Regions from separate parts of the Pseudoalteromonas sp. T1lg65 genome, predicted to be linked through region 1. Evidence: predicted binding sites of a transcription regulator. Region 1 holds the regulator's gene; the other holds the start of a gene.
The links. Region 1 encodes NrdR, which represses ribonucleotide reductase genes. Its sites were predicted from a motif close to AAACACNANATNTNGTGTTT; they were not measured.
Positions count from the first base shown of each region.

Region 2: the regulator NrdR is predicted to act here: its motif matches at 5,699-5,718, upstream of nrdA (class 1a ribonucleoside-diphosphate reductase subunit alpha).

Region 1 is NZ_CP196837.1:2,940,962-2,948,779, forward strand. Features, by position in the region: gene ribBA (bifunctional 3,4-dihydroxy-2-butanone-4-phosphate synthase/GTP cyclohydrolase II) at 1-707, opposite strand, end outside; gene ACSLBF_RS12950 (riboflavin synthase) at 740-1,396, opposite strand; gene ribD (bifunctional diaminohydroxyphosphoribosylaminopyrimidine deaminase/5-amino-6-(5-phosphoribosylamino)uracil reductase RibD) at 1,398-2,477, opposite strand; gene nrdR (transcriptional regulator NrdR) at 2,507-2,956, opposite strand; gene glyA (serine hydroxymethyltransferase) at 3,113-4,369, opposite strand; gene thrC (threonine synthase) at 4,628-5,911, opposite strand; gene thrB (homoserine kinase) at 5,908-6,846, opposite strand; gene thrA (bifunctional aspartate kinase/homoserine dehydrogenase I) at 6,857-7,818, opposite strand, start outside.
Region 2 is NZ_CP196837.1:1,833,879-1,841,696, reverse strand. Features, by position in the region: gene serC (3-phosphoserine/phosphohydroxythreonine transaminase) at 1-1,016, opposite strand, end outside; gene gyrA (DNA gyrase subunit A) at 1,204-3,879, opposite strand; gene ubiG (bifunctional 2-polyprenyl-6-hydroxyphenol methylase/3-demethylubiquinol 3-O-methyltransferase UbiG) at 4,076-4,786, shown strand; gene ACSLBF_RS07855 (HAD family hydrolase) at 4,783-5,430, shown strand; gene nrdA (class 1a ribonucleoside-diphosphate reductase subunit alpha) at 5,788-7,818, shown strand, end outside.

The DNA of each region.
Region 1 (7,818 bases):
TAGTGAAGCTGATTATCGATTGTGTCTTTATAGGTTACTAAATTAAACTCGCCATACTCCGTGGGCAAGCTACACTCAGCCACTTTTTCTATCGTAGTTTCGTTTAGGTTACGATATTCGATCAGATCCGCAATGGTGCCGATTTTAATGCCGTGTTCTTTTGCAAACACTTCAAGCTGAGGACGTCGTGCCATAGTGCCGTCAGGGTTAAGGATTTCAACAATCACAGACGATGGCTCCAGACCAGCTAAACGTGCTAGGTCACATCCTGCTTCGGTATGCCCAGCACGGGTTAATACGCCACCCGGTTTAGCCATGATTGGGAAAATATGACCCGGCTGAACGATGTCTCCTGGCACAGCACCTTTAGCAACAGCAGCTTGCACTGTGCGCGCTCTATCTGCCGCTGAGATACCCGTGGTTACCCCTTTTGCAGCTTCAATAGACAAAGTAAAGTTGGTAGAGAATTGCGCACCGTTGCTTTTTACCATCAGCGGTAAATTTAATTGCTCACAACGTTCTTGGGTCATGGTTAAGCAAATCAGGCCTCGACCATAGGTCGCCATAAAGTTGATGGCTTCAGGTGTAATATGCTCTGCGGCGATGATTAAATCGCCTTCATTTTCTCTGTCCTCATCGTCCATTAAAATCACCATTTTACCGGCTTTAATGTCCGCGATAATTTCCTCAGCACTATTTAAATTCATAGCTTTCCCATTTTTACTTTGTCTATGACTAATTATTTAATAAAGCCAGCTTTAGCCAATAAACCGGTTGTGAGAGTGGATTCGCTGGCAGCGCTCGATTGACCTTGAATTAATCTTTCAAGGTAGCGCGAGATTTGATCTACTTCCAGATTGACCTTAGTTCCTACTTTAAAGTCCGCAATGGTTGTTTCTTGTGCGGTGTGAGGAACAATGGTGAGTTTAAAACGGTTTTTCTCGACCGCATTAACCGTCAAGCTAATTCCATCAATAGCGACCGATCCTTTATACGGAATATATTTCATTAAGTTCTCTGGCGCTTGCAACCAATATTCAGTTGCTCGACCATTGCTATTGCTTGACACAATCTCAGCAATGCCATCAACGTGTCCAGATACCAAATGTCCACCCAGTCGAGAAGTGGCTTGTAAGGCTTTTTCTAAATTTACCTTTTGGCCTTTTTGATACTGACTAAACCGCGTTAACCCCAACGTCTCGTTAGATACGTCGGCACTGAAACCATCACTGTGTTTAGCCACTACGGTCAAACATACGCCATTGGTCGCGATACTGTCGCCTAGTTGAACATCGCTCATATCTAAATTATGGCTCTGCACTCTCAGTGCGAGATCTCCACCTTTTAGCGTTAATTCTTTCAATACGCCGGTCGCTTCGATAATACCAGTAAACATATTAATTCTTTTTCCTCGCGACAATTTTAATATCGGGTCCGACTTGGCTTATGTTTGCAAATTCCAGCTCCGAGACTTGTGACATATCTTCAAGCTCAAGCGTATTGAACAAGGATTTACCTGTACCTATCAATTTCGGGGCAAAATATAACACATATTCGTCGAGTAAGTTTTGCTCATGCATAGCACCGCACAAAGTTGCGCCAGCTTCTAACCACACTTGATTAAATTGCAATGACGCTAACGTCTTTAGTACAGCAAGCAAATCGAGTTTGTCGCCGCAGCATGGCACTTCAATTTGCTTTACGAAATGCGGCCATTGTTGCTTATTATCAATGCTTTTTCTGAAAATAATAACTGGTGAGTCAATTTTGAACACGGCCAGTTCTGGCGTTAAACGGTTTTGTGAGTCAATAATCACCCGTGTTGGCTGTCTCACTTCCGGTTGCGGATAACCAGCTAGCTGCGCCTCGCACAGTCTGACATTGAGCATAGCGTTGTCTACAAGTATCGTATCGGCACCGGTCAAAATGGCACAGCTTTTGGCTCTTTCTAAATGCACATCGGCACGCGCTTGTGGTGAAGTTATCCACTTACTTTGACCATTACTGAGCGCCGTTTTACCGTCAATGGAAGCGGCGAGTTTACAGGTTACAAAGGGTAAGCCATGTTCCATGCGCTTGAAAAAGCCTTTGTTAAGTGCACGTGCTGATTGCTCAAATAACCCTGAAGCGGTTTTTATACCTGCGGCATTTAACATTGCCAAGCCTCGTCCAGAAACTTGAGGATTGGGATCCACCATAGCTGCAATCACTCGACTGACGCCGGCTTTAATTAATCCTTCAGCGCACGGTGGTGTACGACCATAATGGCTACAAGGCTCCAAAGTGACATAGGCTGTTGCGCCTTTTGCTTTGTCTCCAGCGGCATTAAGTGCATGCACTTCTGCATGACCTTCGCCAGCTCTCATGTGGGCACCTTCACCGACGACTTCGCCATCTTTGACAATCACGCAGCCCACATTTGGGTTAGGCGTTGTGGTGAATTGTCCGCGTTCAGCCAAGGTGATAGCACGACGCATAAATCGACGGTCATCCTCAGAGAACGTAGTCAATCTCCTAACCTCGCGATTTCTTCTCCAAATTCTCTAATGTCTTCGAATGACCGATACACCGAGGCGAAACGAACGTAAGCAACTTTATCGAGCTTTTTAAGCGCTTCCATAATGCACTCACCGATGAGGTCACTGGATACTTCTCGCTCTCCCGTGCCACGGATCTGAGATTTAATGCGCAGGATTACGTCTTCAATTTGTTCTGTACTAACTGGCCGTTTTTCCAACGCTCGCTGCATGCCGTTACGTAATTTGTCTTCATTGAAAGGCTCACGGGTACCATCTTGTTTGATTACGCGAGGCATAACCAGCTCAGCACCTTCAAACGTGGTAAAGCGCTCATGACAAAGAATACATTCGCGACGACGGCGAACCTGAAAACCGGAAGCCACCAAACGTGAATCTATCACTTTGGTTTCCTTTGCTGTACAGAATGGGCAATGCATAGGTGTTCTCGTTATGTTTGGCTAACTTTTATTGCTTAAAGTAAAAGTCTTAAGTTTAGCCCGGCTAAATCTAGCAACCTCATTGCATTAACAACAAAAAAGGCCGCTTATTTGCGGCCTTAATCATAACAAAAAACGCGTCAGATGTGAGCGAATTTATGCGTAAACAGGGAATTTAGCACAAATCGCTTTAACTTTTTCTTTCACCTGTGCTTGCACTGACTCATCAGTGATATTGTCTAGTACGTCACAGATCCAACCCGCCAGTTCTTTTGACTCAGCTTCTTTAAAACCACGACGTGTGATCGCTGGTGAACCAATACGAAGACCTGAAGTAACGAACGGTGAACGCGGATCGTTAGGCACAGAGTTTTTATTTACGGTGATGTTTGCTCTACCTAGTGCAGCATCAGCATCTTTACCAGTGATGTCTTTGTCGATCAAATCTAGCAAAAATAGGTGGTTATCCGTTTTACCAGAAACCACTTTGTAGCCACGCTCTTGAAGCACTGCAACCATCGCTTGGGCATTTTTAACCACTTGCTGTTGATAAGATTTAAAGTCGTCTTGTAGCGCTTCTTTGAATGCCACAGCCTTTGCTGCAATGACATGACACAAAGGGCCACCTTGGCCGCCAGGGAATACTGCGCTGTTTAACTTCTTGTAGATGTCTTCGTCACCACAGTTTGAAATGATTAAACCACCGCGAGGACCAGCCAGTGTTTTGTGTGTTGTTGTAGTCACAACGTGTGCGTGAGGAACCGGACTTGGATAAATACCAGCGGCAACCAAACCTGCAACGTGCGCCATATCAACAAGAAGGTAAGCACCTACTTTGTCAGCGATTTCACGGAATTTTTCCCAATCAACGATACCAGAATAAGCAGAAAAACCACCGATGATCATTTTTGGCTTATGCTCAAGCGCTAATGCTTCGACTTGTGCGTAGTCAATTTCACCCGTTTCTTCATTTAAGCCGTACTGAATTGCATTGTACGTTTTACCAGAGAAATTTACGTGCGAACCGTGCGTTAAGTGACCGCCGTGCGCTAGGCTCATGCCCAGAACAGTGTCATGTGGTTGAAGTAGTGCTTGGAATACCGCAGCATTCGCCTGTGAACCAGCATGTGGTTGAACGTTAGCGTAATCACAACCAAATAGTTCGCATGCGCGGTCAATAGCTAGTTGCTCAACCACATCAACGTGTTCACAACCACCGTAATAACGCTTACCTGGATAACCTTCTGCGTATTTGTTCGTCAGCTGTGATCCCTGCGCTTCTAGCACTCGCGGGCTACAGTAGTTTTCTGAAGCGATAAGTTCGATATGTTCTTCTTGACGAGCCGTTTCAGCTGAAATAGCTGCAAATAGTTCTGGATCAAAGTCTGCGATGTTCATGTTACGTTCTAACATGGTTTCTCCTAGGTAAACGTAAAATAGTTTTTGTCATCGATTTAGCGGAGCAAAAAGCAACCAATTGACGACGAAATCAGCATGGGCATATTTAAGCAGGGATTGAAATTATTTCACACCCCTATCGCGATGATATTTTTTTATTTAAACATTAAAATTTATTATGTAACCAAGAAGGTTATATTTGAAATGATAATATAGAGCAAATAAGTGAACCCCTGAAGCACAAAACATCCTCACTTCAAGGGTTAACCAACATTAACTTATTTTATTCATCACAGCCTGTTTTAATGACTCGTAGTCGGCCTGTAATGGCTCGGCAAGGCAGGGCTTTAACAGCGCATCAGTCAACACTTTTGGCATATCAAGCTGATGATTTAAAACAGCTTCCACTGACTCTTTAAACTTAGCTGGGTGAGCTGTAGCGAGAAAAACGCCACAGGCATCTGCATCCATATCTTGCACTAAACCTTGATAAGCTATCGCGGTGTGAGGTTCAGCCAAGTACCCTTGCTCATGAAGCTGCTTCATCACAGACTGAGTGACATCCTCATCGACTGAACGTGAATAAAAGTCATGTTTATTAAAATCACCTCGCTCAAGCATGGTTTCGACACGTGGCCAGTTATTAGGTTTACTCACATCCATGGCATTGGAAAGTGATTCAAGCGTGGCGTTTGGTGCCCACTCACCAGAATCGAGATAACGTGGTACGGTATCATTTTGGTTGGTCGTCGCACTCAGTTTAGCAACCGGTAACCCCAGCGCCGCTGCTATCATCGCCGCACAAACATTACCAAAATTACCGCTAGGCACTGAAACATGGACTTTGCCACGCTTCTCTTTGGGTAACTGAGCGACTGCTTCAAAGTAGTAACACACTTGAGCTACCAGCCTACTGATGTTAATTGAGTTAGCTGAATTCAAGCCGAGCGTTTGTTTTAGTTCATCGTCTAGAAACGCCGATTTAACCATTGCCTGACAATCATCAAAACTACCTTTCACCGCGTAACAGTGAATGTTACCGCCAAGCGTTGTAAACAGCTTCTGTTGAGCCAATGATATTTTGCCCTCTGGATAGAGAATAACCACATCAACATTGGGTTTATTGTAAAACGCATGTGCAACAGCGGCACCGGTATCACCACTTGTGGCAGTAAGAATTGTTACCCGTTCGCCTTGATTAAACAGACTGATACATTCCGCCATAAATCGCCCACCAAAGTCTTTGAATGCTAAAGTGGGACCATGAAACAGCTCAAGACAGTAGTGAGTGTCATCAACAGCCACCAATTTTGCCGGGAAATTAAAAGCACGCTGAACCATTTCAGATAACGTATCTTTTGGCAGTTCATCACCAATAAGATGATACAGAATCTCAGTGCTTCGCTCAGCAAATGGTTTGTCTAGTAACGCATCGACATCAGCCAAAGGCTGGAATGATTCTGGGAAGAATACGCCCTGATTGCGCCCTAATCCTATTTTTACCGCTTCAGTAAACGACACTTGTTGCTGTGCATCCTTTAAATTAACTAACTTCATGACTCATTCCCCAATTCTCTTGTGCCTAAATGGTCCAGTTTACAAATATGACTGAATCCAGCTTCATTAATATAGTTATTGTCTAACCAAGCTTTCACCTCTGTGGCAGCTTGTTCTGTTTTGCACAGTGCAAATAGTGTTGGCCCAGCACCCGAAATACTAACTAGCTCTGCACCAATATCAGGTAACGCAGCTTTAGCTTCGCTAAAACCTTTTATTAGTGGCGCACGTGCTTCCTCCGCAATGGTGTCTTTCATCATGCTCAATGCTAAATCATATTGTCCTGACTGCATCAACATACAAAAACCCGACAAACGCTGTGCAAACTCTACCGTGTCATGGGTTGAGAAAGTCTTGGGCAATGCTTGTCTCGCTTTGGCGGTATTTAAAGCGAAACCCGGATATGCAATGACGTATAACCAGCTTTGGTCGTCTAGAACCGGCATCGCCTTACCGGGTATACATTCTGCGGTAAGCTGCAAACCACCTAAAAAACACGGAGTAATGTTGTCGTAATGACGACCACCACTGACTTTTTCCTCAAAATCGGCCATCAACTCTAACAGTTCTTCTGTAGATAGATGGGTACCTGCAAAATCATTCAAAGCCGCAAATGCTGCGACCACGGAACATGCACTAGAGCCCAAGCCTGAGCCGACAGGCAAGCCTTTATGTAATGTCATTGCCACCGATGGCATGTTAGGTGCGACATGCGCTCGAAAATGTAATAAGCATTGATAGGCTAAGTTATCTTTTGGATCACCCGACAACTTAGTCGCATAAGGGCCGATACAACTAAAAGCGTCTTGTTCTGCTTGTTCAATACTGACCTGATCACCGAGTAAACTGCCATCAATAGGTTGGATTGCAGCGCCTAATGCATCAAACCCGACGCAGAAGTTACCCATTGATGCTGGTGCGTAAAACGTTTTCATTTAGTTACCTCTAGCGTGATAAGGTTTTCAGGATATCTGCAAATACACCGGCTGATGTGACCTCTGCTCCGGCACCATAACCTCTGATCACAAAGGGCTTCGGCTGATAATACTGACTCAAAATCGCTAAGGCATTTTCACCATCACGAATATCATAAAGCGCATGATTTTTATCAACTGCTTCGATGCCTACACGACATTTGCCATGCTCAATAGAACCGACATATCTCAGTACTTTGCCTTGTGCAGCAGCAGCGGCAACTCGCTCAGCAAAAGCCGTATCCAGACTTGGAAGCTGCTCCATAAAGGCATCAACATCTGCTCCCTCGGCAAACCCTTTGGGTAACACTGACTCAACTTCGATATCGCTTAACTCCAGCGGTAGGCCAGACTCACGTGCAATGATAAGTAGCTTTCTAGCGACATCAGTTCCTGATAAATCATCTCTTGGGTCAGGCTCAGTAAATCCACTAAGCTTTGCTTTGTTCGTAGCCTCTGAAAGTGACAAGCCATCTTCCAGCACACCAAAAATATACGACAGTGAACCAGATAGAATACCGTTGAACGACAGTAATTCGTCACCCGCACCAAACAGTAGCTTGAGGTTATCTAATACCGGTAACCCGGCACCAACATTGGTTTCATACAAGAAATGACGACGCTTAGCTTGAGCTGCTTGTTGTAGCTGCTGGTAATATTCATAACTGCCAGTATTGGCCTTTTTATTTGCAGCAACAACATGGAAACCCGCATTTAAGAAGTCGAGATAATTATCAGAAACTTGCTGCGAAGCACTACAGTCAACGATCACTGGATTTATTAAGTGATTTTGCTTAACAAAGTGACTTAATTCAGCCAAATCGAAACTGGACTGCGCTTGATCAAGCGCCAGCTGCCAATTGTCAAAAGGTACACCGTCAGAATTGAGATAACATTTTCTTGAGTTTGCAACGCCGTACAGGTTTAGACGAA
Region 2 (7,818 bases), 1.1 Mb from region 1:
GCATTATAAATACTTGCTCTCATACCACCGACAAAGCGGTGCCCTTCTAATGCAACTAGACCATTTTGCTCTGCTTCTGTTAAAAACTTTTCATTAAGTGAATCGTCCTTTAGCCAGAATGGTACATTCATCAGTGAACGGCAGTGTTTAGCAACTTTATTTGAATAGAAATTAGAGCCATCAATGTAGTTGTAAAGAATATCTGCTTTATTCTTGTTGTGTGCTTCCATTGCCTTAACACCACCAATACTCTCTAGATACTTGAATACTTCAAATGCTAAATACCAAGCAAATGTTGGCGGAGTGTTGTACATGCTTTGCTGTTGCGCAGCTATTGCATAATCGAGTATCGCAGGACGAGGAAGCCCTTTTCTTTCAAGTAAGGATTTTCGCACAATTGCGATGCTTAATCCGGATGGACCTATATTTTTTTGCGCCCCAGCATATATAAGATCAAAGTCATCAACATTTATCTCTCTAGATAGAATATTTGACGACATGTCAGCGACGATAGGAGCTGAAGGATGTTTAGGCACATCAAAAATTTCAATTCCATCAATGGTTTCATTAGGGCAATAGTGAATGTAAGAGGCATTCTCTGGTATTTGCCATTGCTCTACAGGCAAAATATCAAATTGACCGTCTTGGTCTGCACGAATATTTACTGCGTGGGTTTGTGTGAATTTCTCCGCTTCTTTGGTTGCTCCGACAGACCAAATACCATTTTCAATATAAACACCGGGAGCATCATCTTGATGTAAATTTAACGGAACTGCCGAGAAATGACCTCGGCCGCCCCCATGCATAAAGAGTACTTCGAAGTCATCAGAAATATTCATAAGCCGACGCAAACTTGCTTCACACTGTGCAGCCATTTCTAAATAAGGCTTGGAGCGGTGGCTAATTTCCATAACCGAAACCCCTAAACCTTGCCAATCTAAAAACTCTTGCTGTGCTTTTTTCATTACTTCTACAGGGAGCATGGCTGGACCAGCGCAAAAGTTATATACCGTCATATTTTCCTCATTCCACTTATTGATGACTTTTATGCGCTTTAATTTACCAGTGTTAAGCAACCGGTGGTAGTAGCTGAAGTTGAAAAAAGCTAATTTAAAAAAGGATTTTTAATAGCTATTAACTTCTTGGTGAAATATATATATGAAAAAAGCGACACATGGTCGCTTTTTTATAGTTTGCCTAATACTATTCTTCAGTATCTGAGGCTTCAGCATTTGGTGAATCTTCACCTTGTTCTTCTTGTATTTCACCTTCAAGTAGCGGATCGACTTCAATTTCTTCAATCCGTTGTAGGCCAACAACTTCCTCACCTTCAAGTGTTCTGATTAAGATAACACCTTGAGTGTTACGACCCACAGTTGATACTTCTTTAACTCGTGTCCTAACTAAAGTACCACGATTAGAAATTAACATTATCTCGTCGTTTTCATCTACCTGAACGGCGCCAACTACTGAACCATTTCTCTCGGTAACTTTAATTGATACAACACCTTGAGTCGCACGGCTCTTAGCTGGATATTCATCCAACGGCGTTCGCTTACCATAGCCGTTTTCCGTAACTGTTAGGATAGCTCCGTCACCTTGAGGAACAATCAACGATACCACTTTCACATCGTCTGGCATCTTAATACCACGTACACCTGTCGCTGTACGGCCCATTGGGCGCAATGCTAGAAGTTCTTCACCAGTTTCTGGATCACGTTTAACTTCACCAGTTTCAGAGTCGCGTTGTTTTTCATTAAAACGAACCACTTTTCCGTGTTCAGTGAACAACATGATATCGTTCTCACCGTTGGTGATGTTAGCACCGATTAAGCTATCACCATCATTCAAGTTAATCGCGATGATACCGCTTGCTCGTTGACGACTGTATGCTGTTAGTGGAGTTTTCTTCACGATACCACTAGCTGTTGCCATAACGATAAACTTGTCTTCTTCATATTCACGTACTGGCAAAATTGTCGTAATGCGTTCATCTGCTTCAAGCGGTAGCAGATTTACGATTGGTTTGCCACGAGCTGCTCGTGATGCTAGTGGTAGCTGGTACACTTTCAGCCAATACAAACGCCCAGAGGTCGAGAAACAAAGGATAGTATCATGTGTGTTGGCAACGAGTAGCCGCTCAATGAAATCTTCGTCCTTCATTTTTGTAGCTGAACGTCCCTTACCACCACGACGCTGAGCTTCATAATCAGACAGAGGCTGGTACTTAACGTAACCTTCATGAGAAAGCGTCACAACGACATCTTCTTCGTTAATCAAATCTTCTAAGCTGATATCATGTGCTGCCGCAGTGATTTCAGTACGACGCTCATCGCCATACGTTTCTTTAATCTCAACCAGTTCATCACGGATAACTTCCATTAAACGTTCTGGATGTTCAAGAATGTATAGCAGCTCTGCGATTAACTCGAGTAACTCTTTATATTCGCCAAGGATCTTTTCGTGTTCTAGACCAGTTAACTTGTGCAATCTCAAGTCTAGAATAGCCTGTGCTTGCTGCTCAGAAAGATAATACTGACCGTCACGAATACCTAGCCCTTCAGCCAACCAATCAGGGCGAGCAACGTTTTCTTCACCGGTACGCTCAAGCATTGTTTTGACGTTACCCAAATCCCATGAGCGAGATGTTAGCGCAACTTTTGCTTCAGCTGGGGTTGGAGATTTACGAATAAGTTCAATAATCGGGTCAATATTTGCCAGCGCGATCGCAAGGCCTTCGAGTGTATGTGCTCGGTCACGAGCTTTGCGAAGATCAAATACGGTTCTACGTGTCACTACTTCACGACGGTGAATAATGAACGCATCAAGCATTTCTTTTAAGTTGAAGCACTTAGGCTGATTGTTATCTAATGCCACCATGTTCATACCAAACACGGTTTGCAGCTGTGTTTGAGCATATAGGTTGTTCAATACAACCTCACCTACTTCACCACGCTTAATTTCAATAACAATCCGCATCCCGTCTTTATCTGACTCGTCACGTAATGCGCTAATACCTTCAACTTTTTTCTCTTTAACCAGCTCTGCTATTTTTTCAATTAAGCGAGCTTTGTTAACTTGGTACGGAATTTCATGAACGATAATGGTCTCTCTACCAGTTTTTTCGTCCACTTCAACATCAGCTTTGGCACGGATATAGATTTTACCACGACCGGTTTTGTAAGCCTGTTCAATTCCCTTTTTACCACTGATAATAGCAGCCGTGGGGAAATCAGGGCCTGGTATGTAGTCGATCAGTTCTTCGATGGTAATGTCAGGGTTTTGAATTACTGCCAAACAGCCGTTAATTACTTCAGTTAAGTTATGCGGCGGAATATTTGTCGCCATACCAACAGCAATACCCGATGAACCATTTACCAACAAACTTGGTACTTTAGTAGGTAATACGTCTGGAATTTGTTCGGTGCCATCGTAGTTAGGCACATAGTCAACGGTTTCTTTTTCTAAATCAGCTAGTAGCTCATGGGCTATTTTCGCCATCCGTACTTCGGTGTAACGCATTGCAGCTGCTGAATCACCATCAACAGAACCAAAGTTACCTTGGCCATCAACTAGCATGTACCGCAGTGAGAAAGGTTGCGCCATACGTACAATAGTATCGTATACAGCACTATCACCATGTGGGTGATATTTACCGATTACGTCACCAACAACACGCGCTGATTTCTTGTAAGGTTTATTCCAGTCGTTTCTTAACTCATTCATCGCGAAAAGTACGCGTCTGTGAACAGGTTTAAGACCATCGCGTACATCTGGTAATGCACGACCTACGATTACACTCATTGCATAATCAAGGTATGAATTTTTTAATTCATCTTCGATATTAACCGGTAGGATTTCATTGGCGAGATCAGACATATGACTTCACTTTCCTTCAGTGTCTTCCCCTTTTATGTCACACTAGCAATTAAAAAAGCTGTGTGCTCAAGCTTTAAGCTGGGGCTTGTTTATTATTAATTTCACCGAGCATGCTATCACACTTTTTACTGTTTTACAGGTGCTATTTTTTAGCAATGGCCTTTATAATGCGCTCAATTCAACGAGGAAGTTTTTTATGACCGAACATCAAAATGTAGACCCAAGCGAAATTGCTAAGTTTGAGGAAATAGCAGAGCGTTGGTGGGACAGAGAAGGTGAATTTAAACCGTTACATGACATTAATCCGTTACGCCTAGACTTTATCAATGATAAATCGCAAGGATTATTCTCTAAAAAAGTCTTAGATGTTGGCTGTGGTGGTGGCATTTTAACAGAGAGCATGGCTAAACTTGGCGCCGACGCCACTGGTATTGATATGGGACAAGAGCCATTGAATGTTGCAAAACTACATGCATTAGAAAGTGGTGTGACAGTGAACTACCTAAAAATACCTGCAGAAGAATTTGCGATGCAACACCCTCAAGCCTTTGATGTTGTTACTTGTATGGAAATGCTTGAACACGTTCCTGAACCTGAGTCGATTATACAATCGGTCGCCAAACTGGTTAAACCAGGCGGGCATGTATTCTTTTCGACTTTAAATAAAACAGTAAAAAGCTACATGCTAGCAATCGTAGCGGCGGAAAAAGTGCTAAAAATGGTGCCGGACGGCACTCACGATCATAGCAAATTTATTCGACCTTCTACTCTTATCAATTGGGCTGAAAAATACGATCTCAAAGTTAGGGCCTCTGCTGGCATCAATTACGATCCGTTTGGCAAAACCTTCAACTTATCTAAAGACGTTTCTGTTAACTACATTTTGCACTTTGAGAAACTAACATGATTGAAGCTGTTTTATTTGATTTAGATGGTACATTGCTCGACACCAGTGATGATTTAGGTGCTGCGTTAAACTACGTACTATCTAATCATGGTTTACCCGTTGTATCCAAAGCAGCATACAGTAGTGCCATATCAAATGGTGTTGCAGCATTACTGGACGTTGGCTTTGGTTCAAGGTTGGCTGAGTTTGATAAAGATAGCTTGCGGCAACAAGTGCTCAATTATTACGAGCAGAATTTATCAGTACATTCGCACGTATTCGAACTCGTAGAAGAAATGCTGTCATCCTTACGAGATAGAAAAATCAAATACGCCATAATGACCAACAAGCCAGCGTTTCTAACTTTGCCGTTATTAAAACGTATCTCCGCCCTGAGAGATATTGAGGTGGTAGTATGTGGCGACACGTTAAGTGTTGCTAAACCACACCCTGAACCTTTGCTGCTTTGTGCTCAACAACTTGAGGTTGCTCCTGAAGCCTGTATTTATGTTGGCGATGCAGAGCGCGATATCATTGCTGCAAAATCAGCAAAGATGACAAGTGCAGCTGCCATGTGGGGATTTATTCCTTCAAAACAGCAAGCTATCTCATGGCAAGCGGATCTGTATCTTACTAACCCAATGTCACTAATTTCGCATATATAGTATTATTTTTTAATAGCACTACTATATCTTGTGCTTTTGCTATAATAGACACAGATTTGTGTAGAAAAAAATCAGTCAGATATTTTTTTTAATTTTGCGAAAAATCTCATGGTTTAAGTTGATTTTTCGTCGAGTGTATTTAAGTGGATACTGAAAGGTGAGTAGATGCTCACATATTTAAATTATCCCAAACTTATCCACAATTCTGACTGATTTGCTCTCTTGCAAATTTGTACTAACCCCACTATCTTGTGATCCCAAGCCAAAAGGGCCCCATATATAGTGGTGGTTTGCTAATCATTTTTTTAACCGTGCGATATCTTGATGCGCATTCCTAAGGAATACAGGCACAATTATATGAACCAAAAGTTATCTGTATGCAAAAGAAACGGCCGTAAAGAGCCGTTAGATCTGGATAAAATCCACCGTGTAATTACATGGGCAGCGGAAGGACTTGAGAATGTTTCAGTATCTCAAGTAGAGCTGAAATCTCATATCCAGTTTTACGATGGTATTCGTACAGAGGATATCCATGAAACAATCATCAAAGCGGCCGCGGATCTGATTTCTAAAGACACGCCAGACTATCAGTATTTGGCAGCTCGCCTAGCCGTATTCCACCTTCGTAAAAAAGCATACGGAGAATTTGAACCACCACATCTATACGACCATGTTGTAAAACTTGTTGAAGGCAAACGGTACGATCAGCACCTACTTAGCGATTACAGCAAAGAAGAACTAAACGAGCTTAACGACTATCTTGACCATGGTAGAGACATGAACTTTAGCTATGCCGCAGTTAAACAACTTGAAGGCAAGTATTTAGTTCAAAACCGTGTTACCGGCGAGATTTATGAAAGCGCTCAGTTCCTATATATGTTGGTAGCGGCAAGTTTATTCGCAAACTACCCCAAAGAGACACGGTTAGATTACATCAAACGTTTTTACGATGCTGTTTCACTGTTTAAAATTTCTTTGCCAACGCCGATTATGGCTGGTGTACGTACCCCTACTCGACAATTTAGTTCGTGTGTTCTTATTGAATGTGCTGACAGCCTTGATTCAATCAACGCGACATCGTCGGCTATTGTTAAATACGTAAGTCAGCGCGCTGGTATTGGTATTAATGCCGGTAGGATCCGTGCTTTAGGCAGTCCAATTCGTAACGGCGAAGCCTATCACACAGGTTGTATTCCCTTTTATAAGCATTTCCAAACAGCGGTTAAAAGCTGCTCTCAAGGTGGTGTTAGAGGTGGTGCAGCAACCTTGTTTTACCCTTTATGGCACCTTGAAGTAGAGAACCTACTGGTTCTTAAAAACAACCGTGGTGTTGAAGAGAACCGTGTTCGCCATTTGGATTACGGTGTGCAATTCAACAAAACAATGTATAGCCGTCTAATCAAAGACGAATATATCACCCTATTCAGTCCGTCAGATGTTCCGGGTCTTTATGATGCGTTTTTCGAAGATCAAGAAAAGTTCGAGGAATTGTATGCTAAGTACGAACAAGATGAGTCTATTCGTAAAAAACGTATAAAGGCGATTGAGTTGTTCTCAATGTTTGCTCAGGAACGTGCAAGCACAGGTCGTATTTATCTACAAAACGTTGACCACTGTAATACGCACAGTCCATTTGACTCAAAAGTGGCTCCAATTCGTCAATCAAATCTATGCTTGGAAATTGCACTACCGACTAAGCCACTTAATAATGTAAACGACGAGGAAGGTGAAATCGCACTTTGTACGCTATCGGCTTTCAACTTGGGTGCGATCAACTCATTAGATGAACTGGAAGAACTTGCGGAACTCGCCGTACGTGCGCTTGATAACCTATTAGATTATCAAGATTATCCTGTACCCGCTGCATTCAATGCAACTATGGGTCGTAGAACCTTGGGTATTGGTGTGATTAATTTCGCTTACTATCTTGCTAAAAACGGAGTTAAGTATTCAGATGGCAGTGCTAATGGCTTAACTCATAAAACGTTTGAAGCTATCCAATACTACCTAATGAAAGCTTCTAACCAGCTAGCGAAAGAACGCGGTGCATGTCCTAAGTTCAATGAGACAACTTACTCTCAAGGTATTATGCCAATTGATACTTACAAGCGTGATTTGGATAAGGTCTGCGAAGAACCGTTACATCTTGATTGGGATGGGTTAAGAGAAAGTATCAAGCAACATGGTATGCGTAACTCAACGCTATCTGCCTTAATGCCTTCTGAAACGTCATCACAAATTTCAAATGCAACTAATGGCATTGAACCACCGCGTGGTCATATCAGTGTTAAAGCAAGTAAGGATGGTATCCTTAAGCAAGTTGTGCCTGAATATGAAAGACTAAAAGATGCCTATGAGTTACTTTGGGACATTCCATCAAATGACGGA